Regions from separate parts of the Nitrospira tepida genome, predicted to be linked through region 2. Evidence: riboswitches for the same ligand, from Rfam matches in the RefSeq annotation. Region 2 holds a riboswitch; the other holds the start of a gene.

Region 1 (6,444 bases), 1.6 Mb from region 2:
GGCTCCGTTCCGTTCCGTCCGATCTGTTGAACCGTCCCGGCCCCAGAATCGGCGACGGATTGGAAGCCCTGGCTCGGGCGATCCATCCGGAGGCCTTTGCCGGGGAGCCACAACCGTGAGGCAGACAGACGGCATGATGCCGCGCCCGTCCGTCCATCGAGACGTGGCGCAGGAGATGGCGGAGCTGGAGCAGCATTCCCGACCACAGTCCGGACCAGCGAATCGGCCTGCGCCGCGGACCATGGACGGCAGCCACCGGATCGCGGGCAGCCGGAGCAGGAGAGCGTTCAGGGTTCTCGGCCTGCTCACGACCGGACTGATCCTGCTGATGATCCTTTGTCTCCAATTCGGGACCGAATATATCGGGCTCCAGCGGATGGCGGATCTCATCCTACACGCACTCAGGCGGGGCGACTGGGGCCGCGAGTCGATCGGGACGAGCGGCATGATCCTGTTTCACGTGCGGCTGCCGCGCGTCCTGTTGAGCGTGATCGTCGGGGCGTCGCTGGCCTGCGTCGGCGTCGTGCTTCAAGCCTTGCTCCGCAACCCCCTGGCCGATCCCTATGTCGTCGGGGTATCGAGCGGCGCCGCGTTCGGGGCGGCGCTGGCGATCCTCTTCGGCATTGGGACCTCGTTCCTGGCCCTCACGGCGCTTCCGCTCTGCGCTTTCGCCGGAGGGTTGCTGTCGCTGCTGCTCGTGTATCGATTGGGCGCGACCCAAGGCCGCCTCTCGATCCACAGCCTCCTGTTGGCCGGCGTGATTCTGAACGCGATCTTCTCGGCGCTGATCATGTTCTCCACCCTCCTCATGGACCCGAACCGATCGTTCGGCTTGATGGCCTGGTTGATGGGCACCCTGACGTTGCAGGTCTCTCCCGGGCTCACCGTGCTGCTGGGCTACATCCTGGTCGGGCTTGCGCTGCTCTTGACCCAACTGCGCTCACTCAACCTCATGACCCTTGGAGAAGAGGCGGCGCGCTCCTGCGGCGTCGATACGGAGCGGGTGAAGAAGCGGCTCTTCGTGACCTCGGCCCTTGTGACCGGCGCCGTCGTGTCCGTGAGCGGGATGATCGGCTTCGTCGGCATGGTGGTCCCGCATGCCGTGCGGTTGTTGTTCGGCGCGGACCACCGGCTCCTGTTTCCGGCCTCTGCGCTGGTCGGGGGCATGGCCCTGCTGGTTGCGGACACAGCGGCAAGGACGCTGCTCGCACCCACCGAGATTCCGGTGGGGATTGTCACGGCGCTCGCCGGTGGACCCCTCTTTCTCTATCTCCTGCTCTGGCGAAGGGATCGGCTGGCGTGAACGATGGGCAACACAACGGGGATGCGGTTGCCGATGAACGGCACTCATTGTTTGCGACCGCGGGCGTTCAGACCATGACCTCGACACCGATGTATGAAGTTCGGTCCTTGAGCCTTTGTTATCCGGCGGACAATCCAGACAGGCTGCTGTGGGCTGTGCGAGAGCTGACCTTCGACATCCGAGCCGGTGAATTTGTCGGGATCGTCGGCCCGAACGGGTCTGGCAAGACCTCGCTGCTGAAACTGCTGGGCAAAGTCCTCCGCCCGAAGGCCGGTACCATCCGCTTGCGCGGACGCGATCTGGCGACGATCCCGCAGGACGAGGTCGCCCGCACGGTGGCAATGGTGCCACAGGAGAGTCATCAGGTCTTTCCCTTCACCGTTCTCGAAACGGTTCTCATGGGCCGGCATCCGCATCATGGATCGACGTGGCGCGCCGGGTTCAGGTGGGAAGATGAGGAGGACCTCGACATCGCAAGGGAGGCGATGGAGGCCACGGATGTCGCCCACCTGCAGGATCGCGCCGTGACGGACCTCTCGGGAGGGGAACGGCAGCGCTGCTGGATCGCCCGCGCGCTGGCGCAGGCGCCGCAGGTCCTGCTGCTGGATGAGCCGACCGCGTTTCTGGACCTGCCGCACCAGATCGACATCAGCGCGCTCCTGCGCCGACTGGCAGATCGACAGGGGCTGACCCTGCTGATGATCTCTCACGATCTAAACATGGCCGGTCAGTATGCCGATCGAATGTTGATGATGAAGGAGGGAGCGCTAGTCGCCGCCGGCACGCCGGAGGAGGTGATCCGGCCGGACGTGCTCAAGGCCGTCTATGGATGCGACGTGCTGGTCGACCGCCATCCTGAGTCCGGACGGCCGCGGGTGACGTTGCCGGCGTGGATGCGACGACCGACGTAAGAACGTCAACCGGCATTCGTCAACCGTGCGAGACGGGGAGGGAAATGCGACGCACAGGGGTGTTCTCAACAAATGACGAATGACGGTTCACGAATGACGCGTTGCTGAGGCGCATGTACCCGCGCCTCAACGTCAAAGATAGGGGTACGGTCACTGGGTCAATCTTCAAGGAGGGGGTCAGGAAGAAGTCGTCGGGGACGGGGAAGAGGGTGCAAAGCCCTCACGGTGCCGCCACTGTAAGCGAGGAGTGGTCCCGCACAAGAGCCACTGGTTTAGGCGTCAACCGTCAGCCGTCACTCGTCAATCGAATGGGGAAGATCTCTCACTTCCCGCGAATGACGAATGACCAATGACGAATGACGTCCAAGCCGGGAAGGCGCGGGATCGCGACGATCCGCGAGTCAGGAGACCCAGCCGACGGACAGATCTGCTCAGCCCTTCGAGCATGGGGGAGGAGTGTATGAAGTCATGGGGATGGTGTGTCGTGATTCCAAGTCTGGTTTGGGCCGGAGGCAGCATGGGAACGGCGGCGTGGGCGGAGCCGGCGGACGAGCCGCTCGAAGTGAGCGAGGTCGTCGTGAGTGCGACGAAAACGCCGCTTCCGATCACGCAGGTGACGAGCGCGGTCGAGGTCATCAAGGGCGAGGAATTGGAGCAGAAGAGGATCAAGACGGTCGTGGACGCCTTGCGCCTCTCTCAAGGCACCACCGTCTTCTCGAACGGAGGGCCCGGCACCAACGCCACGGTGCGCATCCGCGGAGCCAACTCGGCCCACACCCTCGTCCTGATCGACGGGGCCATCGTCAACAGCCCGACCAGCGGCGACTTCAATTTTGCCAATCTCACGGCCGAGAACATCGAGCGGATTGAAATTTTGCGCGGCGCGCAAAGCATGTTGTACGGGTCAGACGCCATCGGGGGCGTGATCAACATCATCACCAAGCGGGGAACGGGGCCGCTCACCGGCAGCGCATTTATGGAGTACGGCTCGTTCGCCACGTTGCGGGAAGGCGGGCAGGTCTCGGGGACCAAAGGCCCGGTGGACTATGCGCTCTCGCTGTCCCGTTGGGATACGAGCAACTTCTCCGTGGCCAACTATCGGCGTGGCGCGACGGAACGGGATGCGTTTCATAACTGGCAGGGTTCGGGACGGGTCGGGGTGACGTTGCCGAAAGACGGTCGGCTCGACGTGACGGCGCGCTGGTGGAACTCGGATGTGTTTCTCGACAATGTCACCACGACCTCGAAATTCGATGTGCTCGGATCGAAGTTCACGACTAACACGCTCATCTTGAGTGCCGCCTATGAACAGCCGCTGACTTCCTGGTGGTCGCAGAAGCTGACCGTTGGGCAAAACCATGAGCGGCTGTCGTTCGACGGCGGGTCGGTGCGGCGGAACATTGAGACGGGTGTCGTCAACCAGCTCTCGCCGCGGACCCTGTCCGACATCGAGATCCTCAATCGTCGAATCGAATGGCAGCATAACTTCCAGATTGGGAAACCACTCCTGTTGTCAGCAGGCTATCAATATCGCGACGAGCAGGGTGACAACCCCAGCTTCCAACCGGCCACGTCCCCGACGAAAATTCTTTCATCCCATGCGGGATTTGCCCAGGCGCAGGTGAATCTTCAGGACCGAGTGCTGTTTACAGCCGGAGTCAGGCAAGACAGTTTCAATACCTTCGGCGACGCCACGACCTACCGCATCACCGGCGGCTACCGGATTCCGGAAACGGGGACCAAGTTCCGCGGCTCGTACGCCACAGGATTTCGCGCGCCCACGATCAACCAATTGTTTTTTCCCGGTTTCGGCAATCCGGACCTTAAGCCGGAAGAGAGCCACGGCTGGGACGTGGGAGTCGATCAGTCTCTCTGGCAGGACAAACTGTTCCTCTCCGTCACCTACTTTCACAACGACTTCGAGAACCTGATCCAGAACGTCGTGGCCGGGGCCCTGTTGAGGCCGGAGAACATAGGGGAAGCCAGGACGCAGGGATGGGAGGCCTCGTTCAAGGTCGATGTGACACAGCAGCTCAGTTTTCGCGGGCAGTACACCTATACGTCGAATCGGGATCTCACGAACGGACGCAGGCTGGCCCGTGTGCCGATCGATCAGGCCAGCTTGGGCGTGAGCTACAAGCCGATTCCAGCGCTGCAATTACACGTGGACTATCGGTTCGTGGGCGCGCGCAACAACGATGCGAACAATGCCCCGGCGGGCAGGTTGGGGTCGTTCGGGGTGGTGAATGCGTCGGCCACCTACGACATCAACAGGACCGTGCAACTCTTCGGTCGGGTCGAGAATCTGGGCGATCAGCAATATGAAGAAATCATCGGCTTCGGCACGCCCATTCGGTCGGTCTTTGGCGGGGTTAAACTGACTTTCTGAGGAGTGATCGTGAAGGCGCCGCGGATCATTATCGCCGGCACCGGCAGCAACGTCGGGAAAACGACGGTGACCTTGGCCTTGCTGGCTGCCTTCACAGCCAGAGGTCGGATGGTTCAATCGTTCAAGGCCGGGCCGGACTTCATCGACCCAGGCCACCACCAGGCGGCGACCGGCCGTCCGTCGCGCAATCTGGACGGGTGGATGCTGGGGAGAGAAGTCAATCGAGCGATCTTCACCCGCGCGGCGGCCGGCGCGGACCTCTCGATCGTGGAAGGCATGATGGGGCTGTTCGACAGCAGCTCGCCGGTGAACGAGCTTGGCAGCACGGCGGAATTGGCGAAACAGCTCGACGCGCCGGTGCTGCTCGTGATCGACGGCAGCGCCATGGCTCGCTCCGCCGCGGCGATGGTCGAAGGCTTTGTCCGGTTCGATCCGCTGCTCAACATTGCCGGCGTGCTCTTCAATCGGGTCAACAGCGACGGCCATTACCGTCTCCTGAAAGCAGCGGTCGACCAGCGAACGAACGTTGCCGTCGTGGGGTACCTGCGGACCGATCCATCGGCGTCGATTCCCGATCGCCATCTCGGGTTGATGACGGCGATCGAACGGGGATCGGCCGATCTCTACGAGCGGCTGGGCCGAGCCGCGGCGGAGACGGTCGATCTGGATCTGATCGAGCATCTGGCCGGCTCAAGCGTTGAATTGCCTGCCGCGCCGATCGTTCCGGTGAAGCAGCACACCGGCCGCGACATCCGGATCGGCATCGCCTACGATCAAGCCTTCTGCTTTTACTATCAGGACAACCTCGATTTGCTCGAGGCGGAAGGAGCGCGGTTGATCCGCTTCTCGCCGATGAGCGACCACACGTTGCCCGACGTCGATCTGTTGTATCTGGGCGGGGGCTATCCGGAACTCCACGGGGAAGCACTGGCTGCGAACGTGGCGATGAAGCGGGCCATCCGATCCTTCGCGGAGCGAGGCGGCGTTATCTACGCCGAATGCGGTGGGCTGATGTATCTGACCAAGGCGATCCGCGATTTCAAGGGCCGGTCGCACGAGATGGTCGGCCTGTTCGCCGCGGAAGCGGGCATGAGACGATCGGGGCTCACGCTCGGATACCGGACGGTCGAATTCTCGCGGCCCTGCATCCTGGGTGAGCTGGGCACGGTCGTGCGCGGGCATGAATTCCATTACTCCGCCTTGAGCGCGACGGGACCGCTCGACTATGCCTGCCGATTGACCGATGCGCGAGGTGAAACCAAGGGACCGGACGGGCTGGTCACGAAGAAGACCCTGGCCCTGTACACGCACCTGCATTTTGCCAGCCGGCCGCAGGTGGCGGAGGCGCTGGTCGAAGCGGCCAGGCAGAGCAGGTTAAACGCCTCGGGGGGGAGGCAGGCCGGATGACGGACGATGAAGAGCACAAGGCCAGGATGGCCCGGTTGAAGGCCTCGGTGGATCGCCGCATCGAACGGGCGCAGGAGGAAAAGGGCCTGCTCATCGTCTACACGGGAGCGGGCAAGGGCAAGACGACCGCCGCGCTGGGGATGGTGCTCCGCTGTGTCGGCCATGGGAAGAAGGTGGCGGTCGTGCAGTTCATCAAGGGCGCAATCGACACGGCGGAGGAGCGGGTGCTCAAGAGTTTTGGTCCGCTCGTGACGTTCCTTCGCATGGGAGAAGGCTATACCTGGGAAACGCAGGACCGGGAACGGGACACGGCCTTCGCGCAGCGAGCTTGGGAGAAGGCCTGCGAGTTCCTCCGCGATCCCTCCTACGCGATGGTGATCCTCGACGAGTTCAATATCGTCCTGCAGCACGAATACGTCCACCTGTCCGAGGTG
Region 2 (6,444 bases):
TGACCTCGTTCTGCAATTTTCCGCCGGAGGCCGCAGCCCTGCCCAAGGTCGGCGGGGCAACGCCGAATCTAGAACGTGTAATTCGCCTCAATCCGGACCTTCTACTGACGCCGCGCGGGTTCTTGAATGCCGATGCCGTTCGAGAGCTGGAACAACTAAGAATTCCCGTCTTCACATTCGAGACCCACACCCTGGATGACGTGCTCAGACATCTCTCGACGCTGGGCCGGCTTCTTGATCGCGGCAAGACGGCGGATGCGTTGGTGGGGCGTCTGCGCGAACGGATTAAGCGGGTAAGTACACCCTCCGCCGGCCGCCCCCGACCAACAGTGCTCTACGTACTGAACAGCGACCCCCTGATCACCGTCGGACCCGGCAGCTTTATCCACCACGTCATCGAACTTGCGGGCGGCGCCAACATCGCCGCGGACACAGGGACTGCTTATCCACGGCTTTCAATGGAGACGGTGCTGAAGAGAAACCCGGACGTTCTGCTCTTTCCTGCAGGCGAGTCGGAAGCGGTTTCCGAATCTCAGTTGGTCCAGTGGCGAACCTGGTCCGCCTTGTCAGCGGTCAGGCACAACCGGCTTGTGCCAGTGGCCAGCGACCTCCTGGACCGTCCTGGTCCGCGCATCGTCGAAGGGTTGGAACACCTGGCTCAAATATTCCACTCCGATCCCGTTTCTTCCAATCCCGGACCATGAACGTGGTCACGACACCGTCCGATCACGCCACAGATCGTCCGATGGCGCCGCCGCTGGGCGAACAAGACTTGGCCGCCGCCAACCAGGAACCAGTCATTTCCTCGCCATACCGTGCTTGGATCACGATCGGGAGTTTGGCCCTCTGCACCGTTCTGGGCTTTCTGCTCTGCCTACAATTCGGCGCCGAGGCAATTCCTTTCGCCAAATCCGTTCAGGTGCTGCTCGCCGCCTGGTTTCCGACTCATCAGGGAGAGGGTCAATTTGATGCCGAGGCCGCCATCCTGCTCCATTTGCGGGCTCCACGCCTGCTGCTGGCCTTTTGCGTCGGGAGCACCTTAGCCATCGTGGGCGCCACCCTTCAGGCGCTGGTACGGAATCCGCTCGCCGACCCCTACGTGCTCGGCGTCTCCAGCGGCGCCACCTTGGGAGCCACGCTGGCGATGACGTCCGACTGGCTCACGACCGCCCTGGATGGAACCGGCATTTCGGCCGCGGCATTGGCCGGCGCCGTCATGTCCATCATCGTCGTCTATCGTCTCTCCTCATCCGGATCAGGCTTGCCGGTGCAGACCCTGTTGCTCGCCGGGGTGATCGTGAACGCGATCTGTTCGGCCTTGACGATGTTTCTGACCTCGCTGCTCAGTCCCGACCATCTGTCCCGCGTGATGGCCTGGCTGATGGGGTCCTTGCATCCGGCCGGGTCGTTGCAAATGGGGCTGACCATCCTCGTCGGACTATTCGGCACCGTCGTGTTGACACTCCATGCCGAGCCCCTCAATTGCCTCTTGCTTGGAGAGGAGACCGCCCAGAGCCTGGGACTCGACATCGAGCGGACCAAGCGGCGCCTCTTTGTGTTGACCGCCGTGGTAACGGGTATCGTCGTGGCCGTCAGCGGAATGATCGGCTTTGTCGGCATGATGATCCCGCATGCCCTCCGCTTCATCATCGGACCGGACCACCGCAGGCTGTTGCCAGCCACGGCCCTCGCAGGAGGCTTGTTTCTCATGATCGCCGATACGATTGCGCGCACCGTGATCGCCCCCTCTGAGTTGCCGGTCGGAGTGGTGACGGCACTGATCGGCGGGCCGATCTTCGTCTGGCTCCTGTTATCCGCACACCACGAGCATTTCTTCGGCCGGTGACCTCCATGCCAAGCCCATTGCCCGCCGCGACTGCGGTGAGCGAACAACCACGATCCTGCCCCTACACCATCCGGAATCTCTGGTTTCACTACCCAGCCTCACATCCCGCGCTTCATCGTGCCGTTCCCTGGGTCATCCAGGATCTGTCGCTTGACGTCCGGTCAGGAGAAATCCTGGGCGTCCTTGGTCCAAACGGATCCGGGAAGAGCTCTCTCGTCAAAATCCTGGCGGGCCTGCTCCGCCCGCAACGCGGCGCGATACAGATGTTCGGAGCGGATCTCAGCCAGCTTACTCCCCGGGATCGGGCTCGGCGCATCGCCGTCGTGTTCCAGGATGCGCCTATCACCTTTCCAATGACCATCCGGGAACTCGTCCTGAGGGGGCGCTACCCCCATCGTTCCGAGACCGGGCTGTTTTCCGGTTGGGGATGGGAATCGGTGCAGGATCATGAGATCGTTCGGCAGTCGATGGACGAGGTCGAAATTGCCCACCTGGCGGATCGCCCCCTCCATTCAATATCGGCCGGGGAACGACAGCGGGCCTATCTCGCCAGAGCCCTGGCGCAGCGGACACCGGTGCTGATTCTGGACGAACCGACGGCCTATCTTGATGTCCATCACCAGGTCGCCTGCTTCCGGATCTTGCACCGCCTGCAGCTCGCGCGGAAACAGACGATTGTGATCGTCACCCATGACCTGCATCTCGCCGGCCATCTCTGTGATCGCATCCTGTTGTTGAGCCATGGATTGACGGCGGCGCTGGGACCGCCGCATGAGGTGCTTCAGGCCGACCGCCTCGAATCGGTGTTCCACTGTCGGGTTCGGGTCCTTGTCGAGCCCCATCCCCTGACCTCTCGTCCGATGGTCACCGCCTATCCCGATCTGCGGATGGAAACAGGGAGTCAGTCGCCGCCATAGACAATGCGGCGACCTGAACGCCTGCACCGCGTCCGGTCCCCCGAAGCCGATTGGTGCAGATTCAATTTAACAGGAGGAAGTGAGTCAGGGACCAGAAGAGCAGCACGGGGAAGATGGTGAGACACCATCACGGTACCGCCACTGTATGCGGGGAGTGACCTTCCAGACAGGCCACTGTGTACGACACGTACATGGGAAGGCGGAAGGGAGCAGGGATCCGCGAGTCAGGAGATCCGGCTGCTGCTGAATGCCACAACACCCTTCGAGGTAAAGGGAGGCGGACCATGCAGGATCATCGTTGGGGCCCAATGGCCCTGATGATCGGGATGTGCGTCATGGGCTGGGGAGCACCGGAGGCCTCCGCAGCCGACACAGAAGAGGAGCCGGTGCCGGTGCGGGATGTCATCATCAGCGCGACGAAAACCGAAATTGATGCCAGCAAGGCCACGAGCGCCGTCGAGGTGATTCGCGGCGAGGAGATGGAGCGGAAGAAATTCAGATCCGTCCTGGATGCCTTGCGCCTGGCCCAAGGCATCACGGCCTTCCAATCCGGCGGTCCCGGCAACATTGCTACCGTGCAAATGCGAGGGACGAAGAGCGCTCACACCATGGTGGTGATCGACGGGGTCATCGCCAACAGCCCCAACTCCGGCCTGTTCAACTTCGGCAACCTGTCGGCAGATAACATTGAACGGATCGAGATCCTCCGCGGCGCCCAGAGCATGTTATGGGGCTCCGACGCGATGGGCGGAGTGATCCATATCATTACCAAGAAGGGAAGCGGCGCTCCCACGGCCAATGCTTTTCTGGAATATGGTTCCTTCGCCACGTTGCGGGAGGGGCTATCGGCATCGGGAGCCAGGGGACCCTTCGATTTTTCCTTTACATTGACCCGCTGGGACACCAGCAGCTTCTCCTCGACCAACTACCAGCGTGGGGCCTACGAACGGGACGGCTTCCATAATTGGAATACCTCGGCCAGGATCGGGGCGGCGTTGCCGCACCACGGCCGGCTGGACCTCACCGTGCGCTGGTGGAATGCCGATGTCGATTTCGACGGACAGACAGGCAACAGCGAGCCGGCGGACATGTTCGGAAGCCGCCAGACGACCAGGAACCTGCTTCTCAGCGGTGTCTATGAGCAACCGATCACGGACTGGTGGAGTCAGAAGCTGACCTTGGCCCAAGGGACCGAACGGTTCATGTCGCAGAGCGGCCCGGCCGGATTCAACGTCACGACCGGCCAGCCGATTGTCCCGGATCCCTTCTGTGGCTTTCCCGCTCCGGCCGGATCCTGTTTTTTCCCCTTCGCCGCCGACTTCAAAACCATCAATCGCCGGTTGGAATGGCAACACAATGTTCAGATCGGCAAACCGCTCCTCCTAACCGCCGGATACCAGTTCCGCGAGGAATTCGGAGACAACGCGCAGGATTTCGGCGCCGATTCGGCCAAACGGCGGATCGCCTCCAATGCCGGATTCGCGCAGGCGCAGGTCAATCTCCAGGACCGATTGTTGCTGACCGCCGGCATCCGATACGACAGCTATAACACCTTCGGCGACGCCACCACCTACCGGGTGACTGCCGGATATCACATCCATGAAACCGGGACGAAGCTCCGCGGCAGTTATGCCACAGGGTTCAAGGCTCCCACCCTGAACGATTTGTTCTTTCAATCGGGCGGCTTTCCGGTCAGCAACCCGAATCTAAAACCGGAACGCAGCCAAAGCTTGGATGCGGGTCTCGATCAAAGCTTATGGAAAGGGCGCGTTCTGCTGAGCGGCGGATACTTCTGGAATCACTTCCGCGACTTGATCCAATTCCCATTATTAGGCGCGCCCTCCCTGTGCCCGCCCGAGACGTTTGGCTTCTGCCCCGTGAACATCGCCGCAGCCAGAACGCAGGGGTGGGAGTTTTCCGGCAAGATCAGCCTGATGGACGGCCTGGAGTTGAAAGCGCAATACACGAACACCCATGCGCGGGACCTGACGACCGGCAAACGCCTGGCCCGCTGGCCGGTTGACCAGGCCAGCGTCGGGCTGGCTTATCAACCGATCGCGCCGCTTCACGTGTTTATCGACTACCGGTTTGTCGGCGCACGGAACAATGACATTGCCAACTCGCCGGGACAGCGCCTCGGCTCCTTCGGCGTGGTGAACGTCGCCGCGAGCTATGACCTCACCAAACGCTGGCAGATTTATGGTCGCATCGACAATCTGCTCGGCCAAGACTATGAAGAGATTTTAACCTTTGGGACGCCGATCCGCTCCGTCTTCGGAGGCATCAAGTTCACCTATTGACGGCCTGGCCCGATCAACGTCACATCGTTGCAACGGAACCATGAAGTCCATACAACCTCGCGCCAGGGCCATCGCCGTGCTGGGAACGGCCTCCGATGTCGGAAAGACCGCTGTCTCGGCGGGCTTGTGCCGGATTCTGGTTCGTCACGGCATCCGCGTCGCTCCCTTCAAAGCCCAGAACATGGCGCTGAACTCGTTCGTCACGCCGGAGGGCGGGGAAATCGGGCGCGCCCAAGCGTTGCAGGCGCGGGCCTGTGGATTGGACCCTCACGTGGATATGAATCCCATTCTGCTGAAACCGGAATCCGACAGGCGTTCCCAGGTTATTGTTCGAGGTCAGGCAATCCAGTCACTGGAGGCTCAGGCATATTTTGACCGGCGGGAGGAGATCTGGGCCATCGTGCGCGAGAGCTACGATCGCCTTGCGGGCGCCTACGAGGCGATTGTTATCGAAGGAGCGGGCAGCGCCGCGGAGGTGAACCTTCGCGAGCATGACGTGGTCAACTGGCGGACGGCCCGCTGGGCCGATGCCAAGGTCCTGCTCGTCGCGGACATCGATCGCGGCGGCGTATTCGCGCAAATGCTGGGCACCTTGGACCTCTTGGCGCCAGACGAACGCCGCCGCGTCATCGCGCTTGTCGTCAACAAGTTTCGCGGCGACCCCAGACTGTTTGCCGATGGCCAACAGTATCTTGAAGCGCGCACCGGGCTTCCCGTTTGGCTCGTGCCCTTTCTCCCGGATGCGCATCTCGACCAGGAAGACCGCCTGGACCTGGCCGCCTCCGCTCAGCGAGCATTCTTGGATTCCTCTGTGAATGTCGCCGTGGTGCTGCTGCCCCGCCTGAGCAACTTCACCGACTTCAATGCGCTCGCCCGCGAGGAGGGTCTGAGCCTCCGGTATGTCGCCACCCCAGAGGACCTGAGCCACGCCGATGTCATCATCCTTCCGGGCACGAAAAACACCCTCGACGACCTTCGATATCTCGTTGAGCGGGGATTCGGGCCCGCTTTGAAGGCCCACGTGGACCGGGGAGGGGAGTTGATCGGCATTTGCGGCGGCTATCAAATGATGGGCCGGCACATTCACGATCCGGACGGCCTCGAAGCAGGCGGTTCCTCGCCAGGCTTCGGCTTCCTGGACATCCAGACAGAACTGAAATCGCCCAAGATCTGCCGGCGTGTCCGGGGACGGGTATCGGCTCTCGAAGGACTAGACGATTGCGTGATCGAGGGCTATGAAATCCACATGGGTCGGATCACCGGACGTACGAGGTCGTCCTGTTTTACGCTCCACCGTCCCGCAACCGATGAAGCATTTCGCTCGTGCGATCCCAGCCTGTCCGAGGAAGAAGGGACCTGGGCCTTCGGAGGCCGGGTCTGG

What was found. Region 2 has a riboswitch for cobalamin ahead of QWI75_RS13845 (TonB-dependent receptor plug domain-containing protein). Riboswitches for the same ligand answer to the same signal wherever they lie in the genome.
Region 1: linked by a shared signal. The riboswitch ahead of QWI75_RS21595 (TonB-dependent receptor plug domain-containing protein) and the one ahead of QWI75_RS13845 (TonB-dependent receptor plug domain-containing protein) in region 2 are both predicted to bind cobalamin.

The regions. Positions count from the first base shown of each region.
Region 1 is NZ_OX365700.1:4,546,404-4,552,847, reverse strand. It holds gene QWI75_RS21610 (ABC transporter substrate-binding protein) at 1-119, shown strand, start outside; gene QWI75_RS21605 (FecCD family ABC transporter permease) at 116-1,303, shown strand; gene QWI75_RS21600 (ABC transporter ATP-binding protein) at 1,300-2,214, shown strand; cobalamin riboswitch at 2,372-2,647, shown strand; gene QWI75_RS21595 (TonB-dependent receptor plug domain-containing protein) at 2,675-4,603, shown strand; gene QWI75_RS21590 (cobyrinic acid a,c-diamide synthase CobB) at 4,613-6,010, shown strand; gene cobO (cob(I)yrinic acid a,c-diamide adenosyltransferase) at 6,007-6,444, shown strand, end outside.
Region 2 is NZ_OX365700.1:2,906,439-2,912,882, forward strand. It holds gene QWI75_RS13830 (ABC transporter substrate-binding protein) at 1-704, shown strand, start outside; gene QWI75_RS13835 (FecCD family ABC transporter permease) at 707-1,846, shown strand; gene QWI75_RS13840 (ABC transporter ATP-binding protein) at 1,852-2,763, shown strand; cobalamin riboswitch at 2,824-3,019, shown strand; gene QWI75_RS13845 (TonB-dependent receptor plug domain-containing protein) at 3,048-5,063, shown strand; gene QWI75_RS13850 (cobyric acid synthase) at 5,104-6,444, shown strand, end outside.